Alkaliphilus metalliredigens QYMF: one gene and its partner. The main gene of each other region encodes a partner of the protein of the gene in region 2 in a complex. Links are inferred from orthologs where the notes say so. Each region holds a gene or a part of one and is shown on either strand. Other genes may lie near its edges.

What was found.
Region 1: the proteins of dnaB (region 2) and dnaG are in contact, whole or in part, in a crystal structure (PDB 2R6A), measured with the Geobacillus stearothermophilus proteins. The link is inferred for Alkaliphilus metalliredigens QYMF from one-to-one orthologs. Residues at the interface, in WP_033016901.1 of Geobacillus stearothermophilus: Ser13, Glu15, Ala16, Gln18, Glu91, Leu92, Asp94, Ala95, Val96, Pro97, Thr98, Ala99, Ala100, Asn101, Tyr104, Tyr105, Ile108; in WP_049624496.1 of Geobacillus stearothermophilus: Lys456, Leu457, Leu458, Pro459, Ala460, Asn463, Ala464, Leu467, Leu535, Leu536, Ile537, Ala538, Gln544, Glu545, Asp548, Tyr549, His552.

Annotation. Positions count from the first base shown.
Region 1 is NC_009633.1:3,022,455-3,033,895, forward strand. Bases 1-2,899 are described here. They hold dnaG (DNA primase), read right to left. Parts: upstream 2,419-2,899; coding sequence 583-2,418; downstream 1-582. Other genes in these bases: rpoD (RNA polymerase sigma factor RpoD), read right to left, coding at 1-546; AMET_RS14745 (YaiI/YqxD family protein), read right to left, coding at 2,486-2,899. Also shown: more of AMET_RS14745, read right to left, coding at 2,900-2,953; AMET_RS14750 (deoxyguanosinetriphosphate triphosphohydrolase), read right to left, coding at 3,037-4,047; AMET_RS14755 (branched-chain amino acid transporter permease), read right to left, coding at 4,484-4,816; AMET_RS14760 (AzlC family ABC transporter permease), read right to left, coding at 4,806-5,507; AMET_RS14765 (aminotransferase-like domain-containing protein), read right to left, coding at 5,614-7,002; AMET_RS14770 (FAD-dependent oxidoreductase), read right to left, coding at 7,253-9,316; AMET_RS14775 (response regulator transcription factor), read right to left, coding at 9,838-10,533; AMET_RS14780 (sensor histidine kinase), read left to right, coding at 10,849-11,441. UniProt on the Escherichia coli protein: RNA polymerase that catalyzes the synthesis of short RNA molecules used as primers for DNA polymerase during DNA replication.
Region 2 is NC_009633.1:4,896,388-4,907,897, forward strand. What follows is about bases 358-3,325. They hold dnaB (replicative DNA helicase), read right to left. Parts: upstream 2,525-3,325; coding sequence 1,190-2,524; downstream 358-1,189. Other genes in these bases: AMET_RS23815 (GNAT family N-acetyltransferase), read right to left, coding at 536-1,165; rplI (50S ribosomal protein L9), read right to left, coding at 2,713-3,162; AMET_RS23830 (DHH family phosphoesterase), read right to left, coding at 3,159-3,325. In the rest of the region: more of AMET_RS23830, read right to left, coding at 3,326-5,171; AMET_RS23835 (DUF2232 domain-containing protein), read right to left, coding at 5,204-6,133; AMET_RS23840 (MazG-like family protein), read right to left, coding at 6,153-6,482; AMET_RS24670 (FUSC family protein), read right to left, coding at 6,611-7,621; AMET_RS23850 (pro-sigmaK processing inhibitor BofA family protein), read right to left, coding at 7,746-8,012; AMET_RS23855 (DUF2508 family protein), read right to left, coding at 8,244-8,567; AMET_RS23860 (PhoH family protein), read right to left, coding at 8,640-9,974; AMET_RS23865 (cation:proton antiporter), read right to left, coding at 10,228-11,388; AMET_RS23870 (hypothetical protein), read right to left, coding at 11,385-11,510. UniProt on the Escherichia coli protein: The main replicative DNA helicase, it participates in initiation and elongation during chromosome replication. Travels ahead of the DNA replisome, separating dsDNA into templates for DNA synthesis.

The DNA of each region.
Region 1 (11,441 bases), 1.9 Mb from region 2 along the record:
ACTAAATTTATATCCTTTACGATAATCAAATTTTTCTACAGCCTTAATTAAACCAAGATTTCCCTCTTGAATTAAATCTAAGAAAAGCATCCCTCTTCCAACGTATCTTTTAGCAATGCTGACAACCAGTCTTAGATTGGCTTCCACTAATTTCTTCTTGGCAAGTTCATCCCCTGCCTCCATGCGTGTGGCTAAATCAATTTCCTCTGGTCCTGTTAGCAATGGTACTTTTCCGATTTCCTTTAGATACATCCGAACCGGATCATCGATGATAACACCTTTTAGCATGTTGATGTCAGCCTCTATATTTTCTGCTACAGTGACTTCTTCCTCATCCTCTAACTCAGCCTCATCCACATCATCGACATCATCTGCTTCTTTATCTCCTACAATGTCAATGCCTAGGGTTGCAAAGTGCTCATAGATTTCCTCGATTTGCTCCTTGTCTAACTCTATATCTTCTAGGGCATGTACAATCTCGGCATAAGTAATGATTCCTCTTTTTTTGCCTTTTTCGATCAGCTTCTTGATTGATTCTTTTTTCATATTATTTGTCTTACTCAAGTGGTTTCCCTCCCTTCTTTAAGCCTGTATCCTTTGTAACTCCAGTTTTTTCTTCATAATTTCTATACCTATTTCCAACAATTCCTTTTCAACCTCTTCCTTATTTAGATTTGAGTTGTTTAAAATGTCCTTTTCCCTCTGCTGTAGCTGCCTGATCTCGTATAACAGCTTATATCTTTTTAAGTTTCTCAGATATTGATCAATGGCCTTATTCATATCAATATGCTGAATTTCTATGTGAAGTAAATCAGTCATTGTTTCTTTTAGATCGGGATAGTGCTCTACGAGCTGCTGGGTCCCTTGTAAGTTTTGATGATTTTCATAGATGTATTCCACAATAAGCTGATGCTTTCCTATGGTAAAATCTTCTGCCTCTACCTTCTCCATCAAATGGGGTATGGCATTTATATTTAAAAGCATGAATTTAATCAACTGCTTTTCAATAATCGTATGTCCTTTTTGTTCTACAGGTGGTAATGCTTCTATGTATTTATATTTACTGTTATTATTTCTATTGTAGTTTGAACTATACTTTTTCGTCTCAGAATTCGGTTTTTGTTTTTTCTGATGTCCATACACTTCTAATGCAATGGCATCTTGATTGATCCCCGTTTCCTGGGAGACTTTCTGAATGTACGCTTCTTTTTCTATTGGACTTTTAATTTGCTTAATAATTTTGGCAATGTCTCTGGCTAGGTTAACGCGTCCTTCCACTTTATCCTGTGGGTACTTTTCCTTCGCCAACATAATTTGATAATCAACTACATTGAGAGCAGCATTAATTGCCCTTTGAAATCCTTCTTTTCCCTTAGATTGAATATAGGTGTCTGGATCAACACCCTTTGGCATCATCATGACTTTAATGTTAAAATCACCATTTTTAAGGATTTCTATACTCCTTAGGGTAGCTTTTATACCCGCCTCATCACCGTCAAAACAGAGTATTACATCGTCGCAGTATCGTTTGAGTACTTGTGCATGCTCCTTTGTAAGAGATGTGCCTAGGGCCGCCACGACATTTTTAAATCCTTGCTGATATAAGGGAATCACATCCATATATCCCTCAACTAAAATCAATTGTCTGGTTGTCATATACTTTCTAGCAATGTTTAAGCCATATAAAATTCTACTTTTATTAAAGAGCTTCGTCTCTGGAGAGTTCAAATACTTAGGTAACGAGTCATCTAGTACCCTACCTCCAAAGCCAACAACATTACCTCTTATATCAAAAATTGGAAAGATGATCCGATTTCTAAAGCGGTCATAATAACCACTTTGCTCTTTTTTGGGAATAATCAATCCACACTTTTCAATATCTTTTAAATCATAGCCTTCTTGAGTAAGATGTTGTATTAATCCCTGCCATTCATTGGGAGCAAATCCTAACCCAAAGGTATTGATTGTCTTACTAATCAATCCTCTTTCGGATAAGTATCCCAAGGCAATACTTTTTTCCTTGGTCAGACAGTGATAATAATACTTGGCAGCTTTTTTATTGATCTCCCAGAAAAGGTTGCGAAGCTTCATTTCCTCAGCTACTTCCAAAGACTGATCTTTTTCTGGAATTTCAATATTTGCCCTTTGGGCCAGCATTTTAATTGCCTCCATAAAGTCTAGATTCTCCATTTTCATAATAAACTGAATGACATCGCCTCCTTCACCACAGCCGAAACACTTATAGAACTGTTTTTCGGTACTAACATTAAAGGAGGGCGTTTTTTCATTATGAAATGGACATAATGCTTTATTGGAGCTACCTATTCTTTTTAAGGATATATATTGAGAAATCACATCTGTAATTTCATTTTGAGCCTTGATTTCATCGATCAATTCCTCTGGAAAACCCTTTTCCATATATGCTCACCTGACATCAAATTAGATTGTATTACTTTCTCTACTACACATTATTCTGTTTTTATCTTTAAACTCCTTCTTGTTTGGAGGAATTGCGTAAATGTTTTTCTAAAAATGATTCTAAAGCCTGTTGAAAGCGATGATCATCTTCTTTATTTCGCTTTTTAGGACCCTTAACACGTCCTCCTTGAAGCATCATTTTTCGATTAAGGTATCTCCGATCTAGCAAACTGCCAATATTGTCATTGGTATAAAAATGACCCCAGGGACTGAGAACAAATGCCCTTTTTCCTAGCACAAGGGCTGCTAGTCCTGTATCCGCTGTTATTACCAAGTCACCTGCCTTTGTTCGATTCATGATCATAATATCTGCTGCCTCAGCTTCATTGTCTACGATGATGGTCTCGATTTTTTGTTCTCCCTTTGACATATGGGCAATGCTGTGAACTAAAATCAGCTCCAGATCATGGTGCTCACATATGTTAAATAAAATGTTTTTTACGGGACATGCATCCCCGTCAATGATTACTTTCATAAGGGTTTCAATTCCTTTATTTTAGGTCTAGAGATGTTTATTCGACATGAATCTCTCCGATTCCTCCTTATTTTTTAAAAAACTTATCTTGATTTAGGTAAGAAAATCTTTTCAAATAACTGGATTGCGTAGAAGTCAGTGCACCCAGCGATATAATCTGCTACGGCTCTCATTAATCCTTCTTTTTTAATTAGATTGCGATATTCCTCTGGGAGTTTTTCAGGATTTTCTGAGAAGTGTTGGTATAAAAGTTCTACAATAAGTTTTGCCTTCTTTTTTTCGATTAAAGAAATTTCTCCTCGGTAGATTCTTTCGAACATAAATGTTCTCAACTCTATCATGGCTTGTTTCACCAGGTCGCTTTGATATACCCTAACTTCCCCACCCTCCTGGAGTTTTTTTTGTGTTTCGTTGATCATATCAACTACAAATGTGTTGATTCGATCACTATGTCTTGTTCCCAATATCCTGCAGGTATCCTTAGGAAGTTCGTCTATTGATAAGATGCCTGCATCTATACTATCTTGAATGTCATGACATAAATAAGTTAAGCGGTCCACTATTTTTACCAGCTTTCCTTCTAATGTGATGGGCGCATTGGGTCCTGTATGATTTAAAATCCCATCCCTTACCTCCAGGGTTAGATTCAGCCCTTTCCCATTTCGCTCTAACTGATCTACCACTCTAAGACTCTGCTCATTATGCTTAAAATGTCCCGTGAGCTGATGAAGTACTTCTTCTCCGCAATGCCCGAAGCATGTATGTCCTAAATCATGGCCCATGGCTATGGCCTCAATTAAATCCTCATTGATCCTAAGGGCGCGACCGATGGTCCTTGCAATTTGACTGACTTCTAATGTATGGGTCAAGCGTGTTCTCATGAGATCATTTTTCACAATAAATACCTGGGTTTTTCCCTTTAGTTTTCTAAAGGATTTAGAGTGAATAATCCGATCTCGATCTCTTTGATAGATTGTCCGTATATCACATTCCGTTTCTGGTATTCTTCTTCCCTTTGACTCCTTACTCTTTTGAGCTACTGGAGCAAGATAACTCACCTCAAGTGCTTCTGTTACCTCTTTAGGACTCCTCACTAGAAAAACCAACCTTTCTTCATGATCTGATCAATCACTACCCTGTATTAAATAAATATGCTTCTTTAGCTTGTTTATGAAATTTTCTTCTACTATTATATGCTTTATCATTATATACGCTATAAAACGCCAAAATCCTGCAAGTTAAAGGTTTTTTCTATTAGATACTCTTAACATTTATATTTTGTTTTATACACTTAAGCCCCTTGTATTAATGAAACAACTGAAAAATGGAGGGATTTCCCTCCATTTTAAGTATTTCTAGGCTTTCAGTATTCTTTTAGTTGGTTCTACGTATGTTTCTGATTTCTTTTAATGATACTTTGTGCTGTAGCTAACAAAATAGACCAACCATTATTTTTTACTTTTATGGAACACTTCTTGTAATTATTCACAGTAAAATATCTTCACCTTCTTCAATAAAATTTAGATCATATTAGAACACTATACGAATTAAAATCATATAACAGGCTGTCCCGAGAAAGATACTGAGAAAAGTATTCTTTTTTGTGACTTGAGCAACTATCACAATGCCAATTGAAAGTAATTCCACCATACCAAAGGGGAAAGCGGCCAAGTCAATGTTTCTTAGACAGTATATCACTAGAATAATCATGATAGATCCAGGCAATACAGTACCAAGGTAGTGAACAATTCTGGGAAGTTCTTTCTTTCCACCAAACAAAAGATACGGTACAGCACGAGTGAGCCCTGTTATTGAGGCAACTACAATAAGGACTGCAGCAGAAGAGCCAAAATCAATTGTCATACTTCACTCCTCCCGTCTGCATGTCTATACGTTCCTTCATAATGGTCAGTGTAATTAAACTCACCGATAATGCAGGAAGTAAAAAGTAGTCTGCTCCTAATAGAATATAGAATCCAATGGCACTGGCAAAACCTGTGATAGCCGGGATGTGGGATTCAAATTGATGCCATTGATTGACACAAACTACAACAAAAAATGCGGTAGCAGAAAACTCAATTCCCGTCATATCAAAGGGTAGGATTTCACCAATTAAAGCTCCCATTGTACAACTTAAAACCCACAGCATATGGCATATTAGAGCAATATAGAAATCTGCTTTTTGCTCATCTATATTCTCTGGATATTCGATAGAACAAAAAACTGAATAGGTTTCATCGGTTAGTGTTAAAACCATATAAGGGTACTTCCAGCCCATCTTGCGGAATTTAGCCACAAATCCTATACCGTAGAAAATGTGTCTTGCATTGATGAAGAATGTCATCATTGCAATCATAAGCAGCGGTACGTCAGAGATTATGAGGGAAACCATAACAATCTGCATAGCGCCTGCATAAATGAAAACGCCTGATAAAAAAGCCCAAAGAACTGAATAGCCTGCCTCATGTATTAGAATTCCAAATGCAATACCGACAAAAGTATATGAAAATAACAAAGGTATTATTTGCTTAATAGCAAAACGAAATGTTTTCATTATCTGCACCGACCTCCTTTGCATACAAAGATTTATCTTATAATCTATGCTAGCACATGTAAATACGCCATACAATTATATAATTGTATGGCGTACACTTTTCTTCTTATTTAAGGGAACGCAATAGTTGTTTTAAGATTTCTAAACCTTTTTCTAACTCTTCTATGGTTTCAGGTGCACAAATAGATAGACGAACTGCTTTTTCAGGATCACTGTTTCCAACCACAAATCGTTCTGCTGCATATACTTGAACACCGTGCTCTAAGGCCAAGGTTTCAAAATGAGCTCCTGATGTTTGGTTTGATAATTTTAGCCAACGAAAAATACAGGTATCTTCACCACGGCAATCAAATTCAGACAAATAATCATTAACCAATTGATTTCTTTCAATTGTGTTCTTTCGGTGATTATCAATAATGGTATCAATTTCATTTGACACAATCATACGAGCAGCTAATTCTGCCATCAGTGGAGAAACAGATATATTCATATTATAAAGTGCATTGGACAGAGGTTCTTTATACTGCTTTGGCACTGATACATAAGCCAAGCGTAGACCAGGAGCAATGGCTTTCGACATACTGGCTATATAGATTGTGTGTTCTGGTGCAAATGATGCCACAGCCTGTACTGGCTTTTCATGCATCAGACTGTAAGTAGCATCCTCTATGATAAAAACATTGTACTCTTTCGCAATTTTAGCTAATGCTCTTCTGCCTTCAATGGACATGGTGTGGCTGGTTGGATTTTGGTAGTCTGGTATCAGATAAATACCCTTTAGATTTTCATTTTTACAGGCATAAATTAGTGCATCCTCGTCCATTTCTAGCCCTTTATTTTTAATAGGTACTAATTGAACACCAAGCATACTGGCGGCTGTTTTTAGACCAGAATAGGTATGGGGGTCAGTGCCAATCCTATCTCCCTGCTGGCATAAACCAATAAGTGTAGCTGTGATGGCATTTTGACCACCGCTGGCAAACAATATAGTTTCAATATCTGTAGTATAACCACCCTTGCTTATCAGTTTTACCGCCGCGTCTTTCTGCCAAAGCACATCTCCGGGTCTACTATAGCCGAAGCATTTGATAAGGTCAGATTCACTCACTATGTTTTTTAATTGTAGCATCAGGGGTTCATAAGAGGCTGGCTCTGGAATAGTAGCTCCCATTTCGATCATATTTTTTGGTCTGCCATCAGTAAGTAGATATGTATTGGATAAGGCATCAAAGGAAACAAATGTACCACTTCCCACTGTTGTGCTTAATATCCCTTTTAAGATACACACCTTAAAAGCCTTTGAAACAGTACTTACATTTATGTCTAAGAAATCAGCCAATTCTCTATAGGGTGGCAATTTAGTTCCTGGAAGTATCCTTCCATTTATAATATCCTGTTCCAGTTGATTTGCTAATGCTAAATATAATGGCTTAACAGTTTTATCTAAGACTGGTTTCCAAGCCATGGGATAGTTTTCAAATGAATTTACAGGCATACGAGCACATCCTTTCCTATCATACAATTATACGATTGTATGACAGATGTGACAAGGTTACACATTGTTATAGCACTTTACAAGTAATGTGGTGCTTCCAAAACAATTCCATAAAACAAGAAAATCAGACGCCTTAATCAAACTTGTAGACTGGTGTTGAAATAATATAACCGCCCCTTAAACTAAGGGACGGTTCGCACAGCATTTTTTATGATTCTTCAGTTAATCAACGATAAGAAAAATTCAATTTTTATTTTCCCGCTCCTGCATTTATTCCTGCAATGCGTCCGAAAACAAATATGTCAGTAATTGCATTCCCACCAAGTCTGTTACCACCGTGAATTCCACCTGTAACTTCTCCCGCTGCCCATAAACCAGGAATAATTTTTCCATCTCCATTTAAAACATGACCTTCGACATCAATAACAGTACCACCCATTGTATGATGCAATGATGATTTTCTTGGACTTATGGCAATTCCAACATCGTCATTAGATTCTATATACTCAAGATCAATGGCTCCTGCAATATTTTCCTTATGAAAGTCATCATCTTTTTGATTTGCTACATAGCTGTTATATTTTTCTATTGTCTTACGTAATTGTTCTTCAGTAAATCCAGGTGCAACACCTGCTGCAGAAGTTTTAGTAGCTTCTGCTAATTCAGCGATATTTTTACCATACCATACATGACCACCTTCAACCATGGCTGCTACACGTGCATTATATTCAGTTCCTTTTAATTGCTCATCAGGGTTTCCAATATCTCCTCTGCCTGAATAGATAATATAGAAAATACCATCTTCAAGAGCTAGTGAAGCTTTAGCAAGAACATCACGTTCAGCATATTCATTTACAAATCGATTGCCCTCTCCGTCAATCCAGATCTGCTCTGCTGCATCAGCCCAAATACCGTCGGTCATAGTACCTTTAACAGGCGATGAAGAAGGCATCATTTGAGCAACTTCCATGCCAGTTACACCGGCACCGATTTCTAGAGCCATTACAATTCCATCGCCCTGGTTAGTGCCCATATTAGTTGATAGTGTTCTACTTGAAAGGTCATCTCCCCAATAACTATCATAGTCCTTAACCATAGTCGCGTCTGCGCTATATCCACCTGTTGCAAGAACAACTCCATTAGTTGTATTAATTGTGATTTGTGTGCCATCTACCTGGACAGCTTTTGCACCTACTACCTTGCCTGATGCATCCACTAAAAGTTCAGTGCCTGTAGTATCAGTATATATTATAACGCCTTTATCCTTTGCAACTTTTTCAAGTTGAGGGATACGTAGAGTACCTGTCATGAAAGTATGAGTTCTTGGCCACATAGCACCAAGTACTGTACCAGTTCCAGGAGCATCCCCATACTTAGCATCAGCACCGTAAGATGCTTCAAGACCAACTTCTCCCATCCATTGAAAAGCATCTAAAGAATTAATAGCTAACTGTCTCGCAAGGTGAACTTCTGGGGCAATCCAACTACCATTTAATAACTCACGAAGTCCTCCTGTATACATATGCCACATGTGTAATGCACTAGAGTCAAAACCAGGCATGTCCGCTCCGGCGGTTTTTCCAATATTATTTGAATAGAATGCATTTATATCAGCCTTGAGCTCTGTCAATACTTCTTCCCATTCAGGAAAAGTGTCGAATTTCAGCTTTGGATCAAGTGGACTAAGGGCAAGATAACTATCTAATGTATCTTTTTGAGCTCTACTTAATATCATGTTATTCTGTGCCTCAAGATCAACTGCATTGTATGCTGCACCTGCCAACAGTGTATTTCCACCTAATACAGACGCCTTCTCAATAAGGGTAACGCTAGCTCCTTGCTCTGCTGCACTAATTGCTGCAGTAAGACCAGCGCCTCCCCCACCCATTACAAGGACATCTGTATCCCATGTTTCAGGATCCTTTGGTGTAACAACTACCTTATTTTCCTTTAGAGCATCAACATCTAGGCCAGCTTCTCTAGCAGCATTAGTAACTGCATTAATAATAGCAAAACTAGTCAAAGTTGCGCCTGTTACAATATCTACAGATAAACTTTGGTTTTCAATTATCTGATTTGGTATACGTTCAAGGGCTACTCTTACAACACTTTCAGTTTCAGAGTTCTCTGTAAACTCAATATCTGTGATTTTACTGTCTTCAACAGTAATCCTTACAGTCATTGGTCCTTGCATACCAGCAGCAGTACCTTCAAAGCTGTCGTTAATCAGTACAACTGGCTCCTCCGTGGTACACCCCACAAATATAAAAGTAATCATGCAAATACAAACAAGTAATGAAATAAGTTTTTTCATTTTTTCTCCTCCGATCTTAAATTAGTAATCTCTTGAAAACTTCGAGGGCTTTATTTATTCTTGTCGTTTATGATTAACCAAGATATTTTTTTTCACAAACTAGGCCATAAACTAAACCTCGATTTCATACAATGTTACTTTTTACACACGAGATATGCGTCAATAAAAACCTCATTAATCCCAGATTGATTGAAGATTTCACATCGAAGCACTTCCTTTCCTTTTTTTCTTGACTTCGATTAAATTTTAACATACTTAAAGCAACTTATTGATTAAATAGTTATTAAGATTTTATAGTGATTTTTGACTTCAAAAAGAAAATATTACCATTAATAAGCAACTATACCGTCTAATGCATAAAAAAATCCCTTATCATGCGCAATCAGCATTTTTAGGGATTAAGAAATCTTAACATTTATTCTGTTTAAATTAATATCTTTTTAATTTGTAGTTTCCTCATAATAGGGAAGTTAAATTTTCTCTCCCCCTGAATATGTATGATATTTTATTTCATATTTAACTCAATTAGCTTTTCCCTTAGGGTCAAAGTAATATCCTTGTCCCCACTCCATTTTTAAAAATCTAGGATTGTTCACATCTTCTTCAATTTTATTTCTAATATTATGTATATGAACGATCACAGTTCGTGGATCCCCATAGCTTTTTGCTCCCCAGATTTTATAATATAATTCTTTAGGGGTATAATATTGCCCTGGATTCTGCATTAAAAATGACAATATCTTAAATTCAGTAGAAGAGAGTTTTAATTCACCTTCGTTCTTTACAACAATATGACGATTTGCATCTAATTTAAAACCGGTACAAGCTAAAATATTATTAGCTTTATTGGGTGATTTATTCGCTCTTCGCAGATTTGCTTTTATTCGTGCCTCCAAAATTTTATTATCAAAAGGCTTTACTATAAAATCGTCGCCTCCCCTCTCTAAAGCTTGAACAATTGTATCACTGCAGTCAAGACATGAAATAAAAATAATAGGACAATCATGCCACTCTGTCAACCTAGAACAAAGGTCAAGACCATTAACATCTGGCAGCAAAATATCAAGGAGTATCACATCAAATTTATCTCTTGCATTTGCATAGGCTTCGCTACCTGTTTTGGCCCAAATAACTTCATATGTCTCAGCTTGTTCAAGGTAGTAGAGGATTATCTTTGCTACTAACGTATCATCTTCAACTAAAAGAACCTTTATCATATAATTTCACCCCTTAAATCAATATTACCTCAATTTTTACTATTTCCACAAGGATATTCAGTGTTTTGCAACTGGAAAATGCATAGGTACTCTTTAAGTTCAGATATGCTTAAATCTTTACATTAAATATTTGATATACTTTTGTTGAGGCACTTTCAACATTCCTTTCATCCCCCTGGCTATTTCTTCGTAAATTCGACGATAAGGGTAGCAATTCTCCGCATTTTTAATTATACCATAATCAGATATTCAGACTATCTTGACAGACGTAATAGATATATAATTATGACTAAGGAAATAAAAAGGGGAATGTATATGAAAAGAGATTATTTTAAAGCAATACTTGTATTTCTAATAATATCCAGTTTAACTTTCTTTATAGGCGTAACAATAAATAATAGTTTTGGTGCTTTAAAAAACGGTGACACATTATCTGATAAGAGAGAAAACAGCATATATTCACTTGCAAATTATCACTGGGATTCAAAAACGAATACCTATTACTTTGACCTAGTTAGAAAAAATGAAAATCAACAATTGGAACTTATCTATGGAAAATTGCCATCGGACGTTTTAATCAATGGTACTGTTTTAAAGGAATCTTCATTCTTTTCAAGACTATTACTTAACTCCGATTGGTTTATAGATAACAAAATCAGAGTTGTCTTTAACACAAGTATAAATCCTTATAATACTCCTATATATGTAACTACTACATCTAGTGCTGAAACTGCACTTTCAACCTTCAATATGGTATTTGCTTTCAGCCTTGGAACAACCTTTTTAATGTCTATATATGGACTCTCCCTTTATCTCCACAAAAAAACAGAAAAATACCTATTATGGTTTGCTATATATACCGGTGCATTGACTTTATGGAGTGCTCTTCCACTATTTGTTGGTGCAGG
Region 2 (11,510 bases):
GTATTACTGCCAGGTATTTACCCTCTCCTCATAAAAGGTAATCCACTCTTTTGACGCAAACTAGATATAATAGATAAAGCCTAGGATTTCTCCTAGGCTTTATCTATTATATCTAGTTTCCCTTTTCTTCAAAAAACTTATTCAAATCATCAACTAATTTGTCTACATCAATCCCATGTACGTTTCCAGCATCACTGATGCTCTCCATAGTGGCACCAGGTCAGCCAAGACAATGTAATCCGTACTTCATGAAGATTGTTGCAACTTCTCGATCTAATTGCATTACATCCATAATAGTCATATCTCGATTAATTTTCATCGTAGTGTTCCTCCTCACTTGTATAGCTTTCGTCTATAATATTACCATTTTTAATCAATTTTATCAATATATCTTACGATAACTTCCCTGTTTTATATTTTTCTTCACGGTTAAATTAAAAAGCTTCCTGTGAATTGAAGTTCTCTTAATTTTATCCTAATCTCTTTATTCTATAAATAAAACCCTAAAGTTGATCTTTTTCCACAGCTTACACCACTATATGCACAGGTGTTCTGTTGATAGTGTGGATAACTTATTCTTTTTATACATTTCTTTTGTCATCATCATGTGGATAAATTGACACTTAATCAATCCTTTATCTAGTTTAAACAACTCTCGATAAGGTAAATACAACTCCTCTTGAAAGATTGGTAATCTTTGATCCTCAAATTCTTCAAGTTTAACTGTCACAATCTTAAATCCACATTTTTCATAACATCTTTGGGCACGTTTGTTGAAGTAAGATACCTTTAGGTTTAATTTTTTCATTTTTAGTACTTCAAAATAATAGATTAAAAAAGTATTTAAACTATCACTACCATAACCCTTGTTGATTTGGTCTGGATCAAATACAATCCCTAGCTCACCGACTTTTCGAAACCATTTAATATCTCTCAATGCAATATAACCCACTAGCTGTCCCTCTAAATTAAAGATCGCGTAGCAACGCTTACTAAAGGAAAAAGCTTTGATTTGATACCAATAATTGCGCTCTTGCCTATTCATTTTGGGAAAATTGTATCCATAAAACAAAGGCTCCTGATGTTTGCCCCACTCCTGCATTGAATCAACATGTTTGCGTTGTAGTTTCATCATATAGGTATTTCTTCCCCTTGCGATAATCATCTTTATCCTCCACTACCTATCCTCTTAATTTTGGCGATACTTTTCAAAATCAAGGAACTTTTGAAATTGTCCCAACCAGATTAACTCAATATTTCCAGTTTCACCATTACGGTGCTTTGCAATGATCACTTCTCCTATATTTTTCTTTTCACTGTCTGGAAAATAGTATTCATCACGATATAAAAACATAACTAAATCTGCATCCTGCTCAATGGCTCCCGATTCTCTCAAGTCAGATAGGATGGGTCGATGATCTGCTCGAAGCTCAGGCGCACGTGATAGCTGGGATAGTGCGATGACTGGACAGTCTAGTTCCTTTGCCAGTATTTTTAATCCCCTTGAAATTGCAGAAATTTCTTGTTGTCTACTTTCGATTCTTCCGTCTCCTTGCATTAACTGTAAGTAGTCAATTACCACAAGGTCTAATCCTTTTTCCATTTTTAATCTTCTACATTTAGATCTCATTTCCATGATGCTAATACCCGGTGTATCGTCGAAATATAGATTTGCTACGGAGAGAGGCACCATTGCCTGGGCAATCTTAGACCATTCTTCTTCATTTAGGTTTCCATTTTTAATTTTATTTAAATCCACCATGGATTCTGATGCTAGCATTCTAAGCATCAGCTGTTCCTTGGACATCTCCAGACTAAAGACAGCAACTGATGCATTATCCATTGTTGCTGCATTTTGTGCTAAGTTTAGTGCAAAGGCAGATTTTCCCATGGCAGGTCTTGCGGCAACTAGAATGAGATCTGTTTTATGAAAGCCGCCTAGTTTTGTATTTAAATCAAGAAACCCTGTGGTCATTCCTGTAATGCCCTTCTTGTTCTCATATAGTTGTTCAATTCGATCAAATGTATCAGATAAAATTTCTCTTGCTGGGGTGAACCCCTCCGAAGAACGATTTTGAGAAATATCATATATGCTCTTTTGAGCCTGTTCTATGACTTGTAATACTTCCACATCGCTGCTATATCCAAGATGTATGATTTCCTCAGATGATTTAATGACCCTCCTAAGGGTTGCTTTTCTTTCCACAATCTCTGCATAGTATCGTACATTGGTTGTAATGGGAACGCCCGAGGCAAGGCTTGTTAGATAAGTAATTCCCCCTATGGCATCTAGTGTTCCCCTTTTTTTTAACTCTTCCGTTAACGTAACTAAATCTACAGGTTCATTTCGATTAAATAAATCATAGACAGATTCAAAAACTTCTCGGTGTGCTTCTTTATAAAAGTCTTCTCCATGAATGACTTCTAAGGCAATAATAATCGCCTCTCGATCCAATAGCATAGATCCTAGTACTGATTGCTCTGCTTCTATACTATGGGGTGGTATTTTGTTTAGTGAACTCATTACTTCCACAAGAACCCTCCTATAACTTTAACACTCTACTTTTTAAAGATGCGCCCTATTCAAAATCTTGGATTTTATATTCTTTCCGTTACATTAATCCTTCATTTATTATACCATAATTTTTTAACCCCTCTTTATTAAAAATCTCAAGTATTTTTATAAAAAAAACTGGAGGAATCCTCCAGCTTTTATGCTTCTTCTGTAACGGTTACTTTTATTTTACCCACTACTCCGGAATGCAATTTAATGTCAATCCATTTTGATCCAAGCTCTCGAATTGGTTCATCCAAAAGTAACTTTCTCTTATCTAGCTTAATTCCTTCTTGTTTTTGCAGCTTCTCTATCACATCCTTAGATGTGACTGAACCAAAAAGTCTGCCACCCTCTCCTGCCTTCGCCTTGATGTTGACATCAACCTTACTTAATCGTTCGGCTAGTTCTTTAGCTTTATCTACCTCTTGATCCTTCTTCATTTTCTGAGCAGTTTTTTGCTCCTTTAATGTTTGAAGACTCCCTTCCGTTGCTTCCTTTGCTACTTTTTTAGGAAGTAAGAAGTTTCTTGCATATCCATCACTGGCATTAACAACATCACCTTTGTCTCCTAATCCTTTTACATCCTTTAATAAGATCACTTTCATTCTTCTTCACCCTCCTCCAAATACGCATTAATTGTTTCTTTTAATACCTTTTCAGCCTCTTCCATGGTACAATTTTCTAGCTGGGCTCCAGCCACAGTTAAGTGACCTCCTCCTCCTAGCTTTTCTAAAATGACTTGTACATTAATGGCTCCCATAGAGCGACCACTTATAAAAATCATTGTATCATCTTTTTTACCTAATACAAAGGAGGCCGTAATTCCCCTAACGCCTAAAAGTTCGTCTGCTGCTTGTGCACTAACCAATTGCACACTCTCAATAGGCTCTTCACAGGTAGAGATGGCAATTGTCTCATTAATCACCCTAGCTCGTTTCACAATTTCAGCTCGAGCGATGATGGTTTCAAGATCATCCTGAAATAACTGCTTTACAGATATTGTGTCGGCGCCAGCACGTCTTAGTAATGAAGCTGCTTCAAAGGTCCTTACCCCTGTTTTAAAGGTGAAATTCTTTGTATCCACAGCAATTCCAGCTAACAATGCCTCTGCTTCTAAGGGTTCAATGTTTACTTTATCATCCATATAATAAAGTACCTCTGTAACCAATTCACAGGTTGAGGAAGCATATGTTTCTTGATAGTTTAATACCGTCTCCTCAATAAATTCGGTTCCTCTTCTATGATGATCGATCACCACGATCTTTTCTGATATCTCTAGCAGCTCAGGACATTCGGTAAAGTTAGGACGATGGGTGTCGACAACGATCAATAAAGAGCTTGGCTGAATCTTTGTTTTGGCTTCTTCACATGTAATGATATTATTACGGTACTCTTCCTTTTCATATAATCTTGCTGTTAACCCATCAATAGAAGGATTAGAACCATTCAATACGATATATGCTTCTTTATCTCTATTCTTAGATGCACGATAAATCCCAACAGCTGCCCCTAATGCATCTAGATCGGAGCCTTTGTGTCCCATAACAAACACGTTATCTGATTGCTCAATTAACTGCTTTAATGCATGGGCTATGACCCGAGCCTTCACTTTCGTTCTCTTTTCTACAGCCTTTGTCTTTCCTCCATAGAAGCTTATTTTATCACTTCGTTTTAAGGCGACTTGGTCTCCACCCCGTCCAAGGGCTAAATTCTTTGCTGCATTGGCAAAATCGCAGGTTTCTAATGGTATTTTCCCTTCTGCACCAATTCCAACACTTAGGGTGATGGGTATTTTGTTGCCTAAGTTAATCTCTCTCATTTCATCTAATATATCAAACTTCTTCACTTCTAGCTTCTCTAAATGCTGTTTTTGAAAAACCACAACAAACTTATCCTTTGAGTACTTGCGGATAAACCCACCTAATCTATTGACCCATATATTGAGACGATGCTCAATTTCAGCAGCAATTAAAGGCCTGTTCATCTCCTCCGTACTCTGCATAACTTCATCAAAGTTATCTATCTGAAACAAACCAACAATGGGCTTTTCTTCTTCATACTTTTTCTTGAGTCCTTCATACTCTGTGACTTCTAGCCAGTAAAGCATAATAATATAATTTGAAGCATGATTTTTGGATAATTTTACAATATTATAAAGCACCTCGAAGTGCCTCCCATTTATATTCACCTGTTGCACCTGTTCTTGCTGTTCATTTAAAATTTCTCTTAGATTAAAATTTGGAATCACATCTTGTATGTCCTTTTCAAGTAAATCCTTTTTATTTGTTACTTCTATAAATTTTGGATTATACCACGTAATTGTTCCATCAAATTCTACAATGGTTAAGGGAATAGGTAGATTCAATATTGCATACTTTGTAGCTGAATCAATATCCGATGAAATGCCTTCAATATACTGTGTCCACTCCTCACGACGGATATTGGTTATCTTAAGATTATAGTAGAGTAGATATGCTAAAAAGAAAACACCAATAATTCCAATTACATGATTATAAATAGAGATAATAATGATTAAAAGAGAAATAATGATCATATAGATCCGCGTATCTGGAACGAGCAATTTAAAAAATTTTGTATTTCGCATAGTTCCCATTAGATTGCCTCCTAAAGTAATTTACATAAATATTAAGATTTCCTAAGTTTTCTAATGTCTAACATAGCATCTATCACACCCATGATAGAAACCACTGTTAACAATGGACTGATTAAGACGATCAATACGATTATGATAATTCTTACGGTTCTATTGATTCGGGTTTTTTTAATGAGGTAGCTTACAAATGAGATCCCCTGTAAAAAAAAGATAAACACAAAAAGTAGTGTCACATTAGCAATTAAACTGGTGTGATAGATTCCCTCTATATAGGTGGTTAATAAGCTTAAAACAAAAATAATGAAGGTTCCAAGTACAATATTGTGCGGCAGCTTGAAGTGACTAAAGCTAGGAAGCTCATAGGTTTCAACTCGAAATCTCCTCAGTATGGAAATCGTTAAGTAATAATTAATAAATGCACCTATAAATACTTGAATCATCATAAGCCCTGGTAAAATCATGACCATGTAATTGAAGGCTTCTGTAATAGCCACTCTGCTAAAGTTCATTTCTCTCAGCATATCCATTTGATGTTCTAGCACTTCAGGCAACATGAGGTTCACCTGACTCATTACATTAAATCCACTGACTAATGAAATAATCTGGATGGCTATAAAAATCGATATGATTGAGGCGCCACTCCCCAAAGCCATCACTTGAAATGGCTCTCTGTTTCTTTTGATGTAGTATCCCATCAACAATGCCAGTGGCCCCACTAATAACAGTATAAACAATGGATATAATAGACTTGTTAAAAATCCAATTAAAAGGCTTGTTAATAGTAAAGATAAAGCAGCGTATCTTGTACTATGTCTTACGGCTAAGACCATAAATGGAACTGGTAATAACACCAGTAATACTGATAAAACTGGAATATAGACTCCTACAATTCCAAAGAAAGCAGTAATTGATGCAATAAGGGCTGATTCAATTAAGGCCTTTTTACTTGTTACATTGTTCACACTTCATCACTCCTAAGAACTATTTTTCACGTCCCTTTAAATGTTGATTGAGACTGGATAATTCGCCATACCACTTTTCAAGATGATGTTCCTCTATAATATGAATTTTTACCTTGTCCTGTACTTTTTTATCAATTATTTGATAATCAATTCCTAATCTTTTTCCTAGTGAATAAGTCACTAAAATAATATTGGCTAATCCTTCTAGTACTGAATCTTGTGCCCCCTTAACTCCTTTTAATAACCCCTCAAATACAAGGGCAATGCTACTCAATAGCTCACACTTTAAAAATTCTATCATTTTTAGATTACGTCCAATATCCACATTCTTTTTTTGAAAATCCAACATCCTATTTCCCCCTATTCCATCCTAGTTAATAGGTCATCATTACTATATTCGATTTTAACTAGGTTTTTCCTCCTTCATATCACCCTTTAATTGATAAATAAGCACAGGAATACTCCAGTGCTTATGTGTTAGTACGCTGTTATAATATTTAACTTAGATAAAGCCTCTTCAAGATTATATAAAAATACGATCATTCGCACAACTTCTTCCGCAGGGTATTCATTGATTTTAGTATTTGTTTTTAGCTGTGTTTTGACCTTCCTTATTTCTTCAATAATAAGCGTTAGGTCTATATTTTTTTGGTGATTCAATACTTCCTTTTCAATTCCTTGGACCACTTCTAATGAAGCTTTTATCTTCTGAACATCTTCAGCAATGTCCTCAATCATATGCAGCTTTAGTCCTCTTTTACAGGCAACATGAATATTTTGTATGTGCTGATAGATTTCTTTAACCAGCTTGAAAGTAATCATTAATTCATTACACTTAAAGTCTCCGTACACCCTTATTCGTTCTTCTTTAACCTGTAATTGTAGCAAGTTGTCTGATTCCTGCAACTCTCCTTCTATTTCATTCATCCTTGTTTCTAAATACTTAATGTCTTCTTGCCTTTCTTCTAAAAGAATTTCTAATGTTAATAAATTGCATTCCCAAAGGTCTTTACATACATTACGCATCTTATCGATGGCTATTGTATCATAGGTAGGAGGGTAAATAAAGTAATTGACAACCACTCCAATACTAATGCCCACAAATGTATCAAATAAACGATGTAAGGTATAAGCGATATGCCCTCCCTCTGTATTGAGAAAAATGGCAATGAATCCAATGGTTGCAATGGAAGTGGACGCTTTCCAGTTTAATTTATTCATAATCATAATGAGTACAATAATGCCTACTCCTGCAACAATTGGATTTCCTGGGGCTATTAAAACAAAGGCAAGGCCAATCATTGCACCAATTAAGGTTCCTAGCATTCTATTGAAACCCATTTTCCAAGAATCTGAAACCGTAGGTTGCATGACAATAATTGCAGCAACAGCTGCAAAAAAAGGATCATCCATTCCTAAAAGATAGTAAACAAAAAGTGTTAGTGTAACTGCTAATCCTGTTTTCAAGGTCCTAAGACCAATATTCATACGAATCCTCCTAAAAGAATATAATGTACTCAAATTTTGAATATAAATATGGAATTCTAGTCTATTATACCTCATTTTCCATTAGGAGAGTATCTCTATTTTTACAGAATCAGAACTTATCTTCCTATACGATATATTTCAATATTAATAACAGAATGACCCCAGGAACGCCTAATAATCCAGTGATTAAAGCTGTAACAGGGTTGATGGCTAAATAAATCCCCCAAAAACCACCTATGAAATTAAGCATCAATAGCATAATTCCACCAATAATACCATTCCAAATCAGCTTTACCAGCCATTTAATTGGAATGAGAAGTATCCAACCCACAACATATAATAAAATCAATCCGATGGCATACGCCAGTATCACACTTAATTCAAATCCCATACACATTCCCTCACTTCAATTAAATAGTAGTCTATGCAATACTATTTACTGCTCTAGAAAGAACTATTTCCTAAACAATAAAATTCGTCCGGTGCTATCGTATGGACTCATGGCACACTTGAAATTTAAAACGGCCTTTGTTTTAAATTTCAAGTGTTTAAGTACATAATATAAGGAGTAGTTCATCTACTCCTTATATTATATCATGTTCAGTTAGCCAATATGACAAGCTTAGTGAAAATTAACCCGAACGCCTTCTTCTTTTGCTTTTTTTAATAAATATATATATCTGGTTTTGGCAGCTTCTAGCTTGTAAATTGCATGGTCTACTAAGTCAGGATCTGATACATTATGGAAGAATCCCTCGGCATTTTTCCATTCTTCGTGGGCATTGAGAACTTGTTGAATAAATGCTTGTTCTTCGTCTATTTCAGGCTCCTGGTAATTACCGATCTTATTATACAAGTTCTCTAAAACCGAGACCACATTCTTCACAGCCTTCTCTTTCTTTGTTCCATTTGTTTCATTTGTTTCAATAGAGCTTTGCTCTTTCATTATGGAATTTCCCCCCTAGATCTTTTTTATTATCTATTAGGTTATCCATTTTATTCCTATTTATACTGCCTCCTATAGGATTTCTGCTCCTAGTTGAGCTAAGGTAGATCTCTCCACCTTTTTAAAATGAATGTGGGCCGATACTGATTGATCTCTGAACCGGTTTATCACATATGTTAGTCCATTACACTGTTCATCTAAGTATGGATGATCAATCTGTTCCGTGTCTCCCATTAATACAATTTTACTTCCTTCCCCCACCCTGGTGATGATGGTTTTAATTTCATGTTTTGTCAAATTTTGTGCCTCATCAATCACAATAAATTGATTGGGTACACTTCTTCCACGGATATAGGTTAGGGCTTCGATTTCAATGCGATTCATTGCCACAATGGTATCTCCTATACTAGAAAGTGCCTTTGTCCCCAAAATTAACTCTAGGTTGTCATAAATCGGTTGCACCCAAGGTCTTAGTTTTTGGTCCTTATCTCCTGGTAGAAAACCAATGTCTCTTCCTACTGGAATAACAGGCTTCGTAATCAGTAATTTTTGATAACGCTTTTCATCGTTGGTTTTGTAAAGACCCGCTGTTAAGGATAGTAATGTTTTTCCTGTTCCAGCCTTTCCTGTTAAGGTAACCATTGAAACATCATCATCTAATAATGCTTCTAGTGCCATTCTTTGTTCTAAATTTCTTCCTTTGATTCCCCAGTAGCTCCCTTCCCCAAAACTTAATCCCACTACCCTATGATGTTCTTTCTTGAGTTTTCCAATAGCTGATTTGCCTGTGCCCTGTCGATCTTTTAATAGGATAAATTCATTGTAGCTTAATGCATATCCATTAAGTGCCTTCTGAAGCTCCTCTACCATAACGTATCCTCTCTTGTAAAATGTGTCAATGAGCTCACCCTCAACCCATAATTCCTCATATCCATGGTAGATTTCTTCATTTAAGTGAATTTTATCGTGTAAATAATCTTGGCTACTGATTTCCAATGCATCCGCTTTAATTCGCATGATGGCATCTTTGCTCACTAAAACGACCTCGCCATCCTTTTCTGTTTTCTCCAGCTGTAAATTCAACGCAACTGCTAAAATACGATTATCATTGTTAATTTCATTAAAAAATGCTCTTACTTTAGCTAGACTACGGTGATTTAATTCTACTTTAATATAACCACCATTTTCTATTTGAATACCCTGGCTCAATGTTCCCTTTTCCCTGAGCTTATCTAGCTCCCTTGCCACCTCTCTGGCATTTCTTCCTATCAGATCTTGGTTGTTCTTCTTTTTATCAATTTCTTCTATTACCACAGCTGGTAAAACCACAAGATTATCTCCGAAGGAATAGATACTTCTTGGATCATGAAGCAAAACACTGGTATCAAGAATAAAAGCTTTCCGCATATGTCCCCCTACGGGTAATAAGGGTCTTCACCATCCTTTCTATGATTGAACACTTACTGGTTATTATTATATGTTTATTATGCCAAAAGGGAATTCATGTGTGGTATATTTCACTTTAAAAAGAAGGACATCTTTCTTCAAAAATGAAAACATGGCTTAAGGAGAATTGTATCTTTCCCTAAACCATGTTTTAAACAAATTGAAACAAGTGCCAAATTTCTTTGCGTTACGTTTTCTATCCTTTAACATTTCATCAAGCTTCATCCACATCGCACAATGCTTTACGTACAAGTATTGGTCCAATGAGTTCAAAAACCACTACTGCTGTAAGAACAACGGGCATAATTGTATCCGGTGCAAAGATAGATTTTTGTTCAGCGATGATTGCTAAACCAATGGCCACGCCAGCTTGGGGAGTTAGGGCTCTACCTAAATTGCGCTTCCAACTCATGGGAAACTTTGTTAATGCTGTTCCCACACGACTCCCCACCAGTTTGGCAACAAAACGTGCTCCGATATATACCAAACCAATTTGTCCTACAGCCGGCAGAACTGATAAATCCAGTTTTGCACCTGCTAAGGTAAGAAAAACCAATAAAATGGGATCCTCAACATTCATAAGCGATCGACTAATTCGCTGTGGTTTTCCAGAAAAATTGATATAGACGGTACCAGCTGTAATTGCAGCCAGTAAAGCAGGTGTCCCCCACTGGTTGGATAATCCTACTGTTACTAAAATCACTCCTAGAACGGAAACTAAAATGCGTGTATCACTTTTAGCCTTGTGGGATGTGGCTACCAAAAATACACCAGCGCCTATTCCTAACAGTAAAGCAATCCCTATATCCCGTGAAGCCATTACAATGGCCGGTGTATTCCCTGTATCAGTAGCAGCCAGCCCGACCTGCATAAAACTAATGATAATACCAAAGAGCGTAATAGAAAATAAATTATCCATTGCGACTACTGATAAGAGTACCCTGCTGAAGTCTCCCTTAGAGGGGGTTTCCCTTATACATGCAATAATAGCTCCTGGAGCTGTAGCAATACTAATTACCCCAAAGATGAGGGCGTATCGAAAAGGCAAACCAAATAGATATAGAGATCCAAATACAAGGACTAAGGTAAGAAGGGCCTCTACCATAAAAACCTTGGCTGCATCTTTGGCTAACTTGCGCATTGTTCCCCAATGGAGCTCAGCCCCAATGGAAAGTGCAATCACACCCAATGCCAGTTCATTGATTGGTGCAAGCTGATACATTTCTTCTACGCTAACTAAGCCCATAACAGAAGGACCCACAAGAATTCCCGCTAATAGATTACCTGTTACCGATGGAAGCTTCACGTAACGGGCCAGTTTTCCCCCCGCAGCTCCTGCTAGAAAAACAATGCCAATCGCTAAAGAGATATTCATCGTAGTAACTCATCCCCCTCTGTTTTAACCAGGCCTTTACAAAAATCGATGGGGATTGTCATCACAATGCCGGTATCTGGCTTGTTTAAGTCTCCAACAATTCTTTCTATGGCGTCTATTGC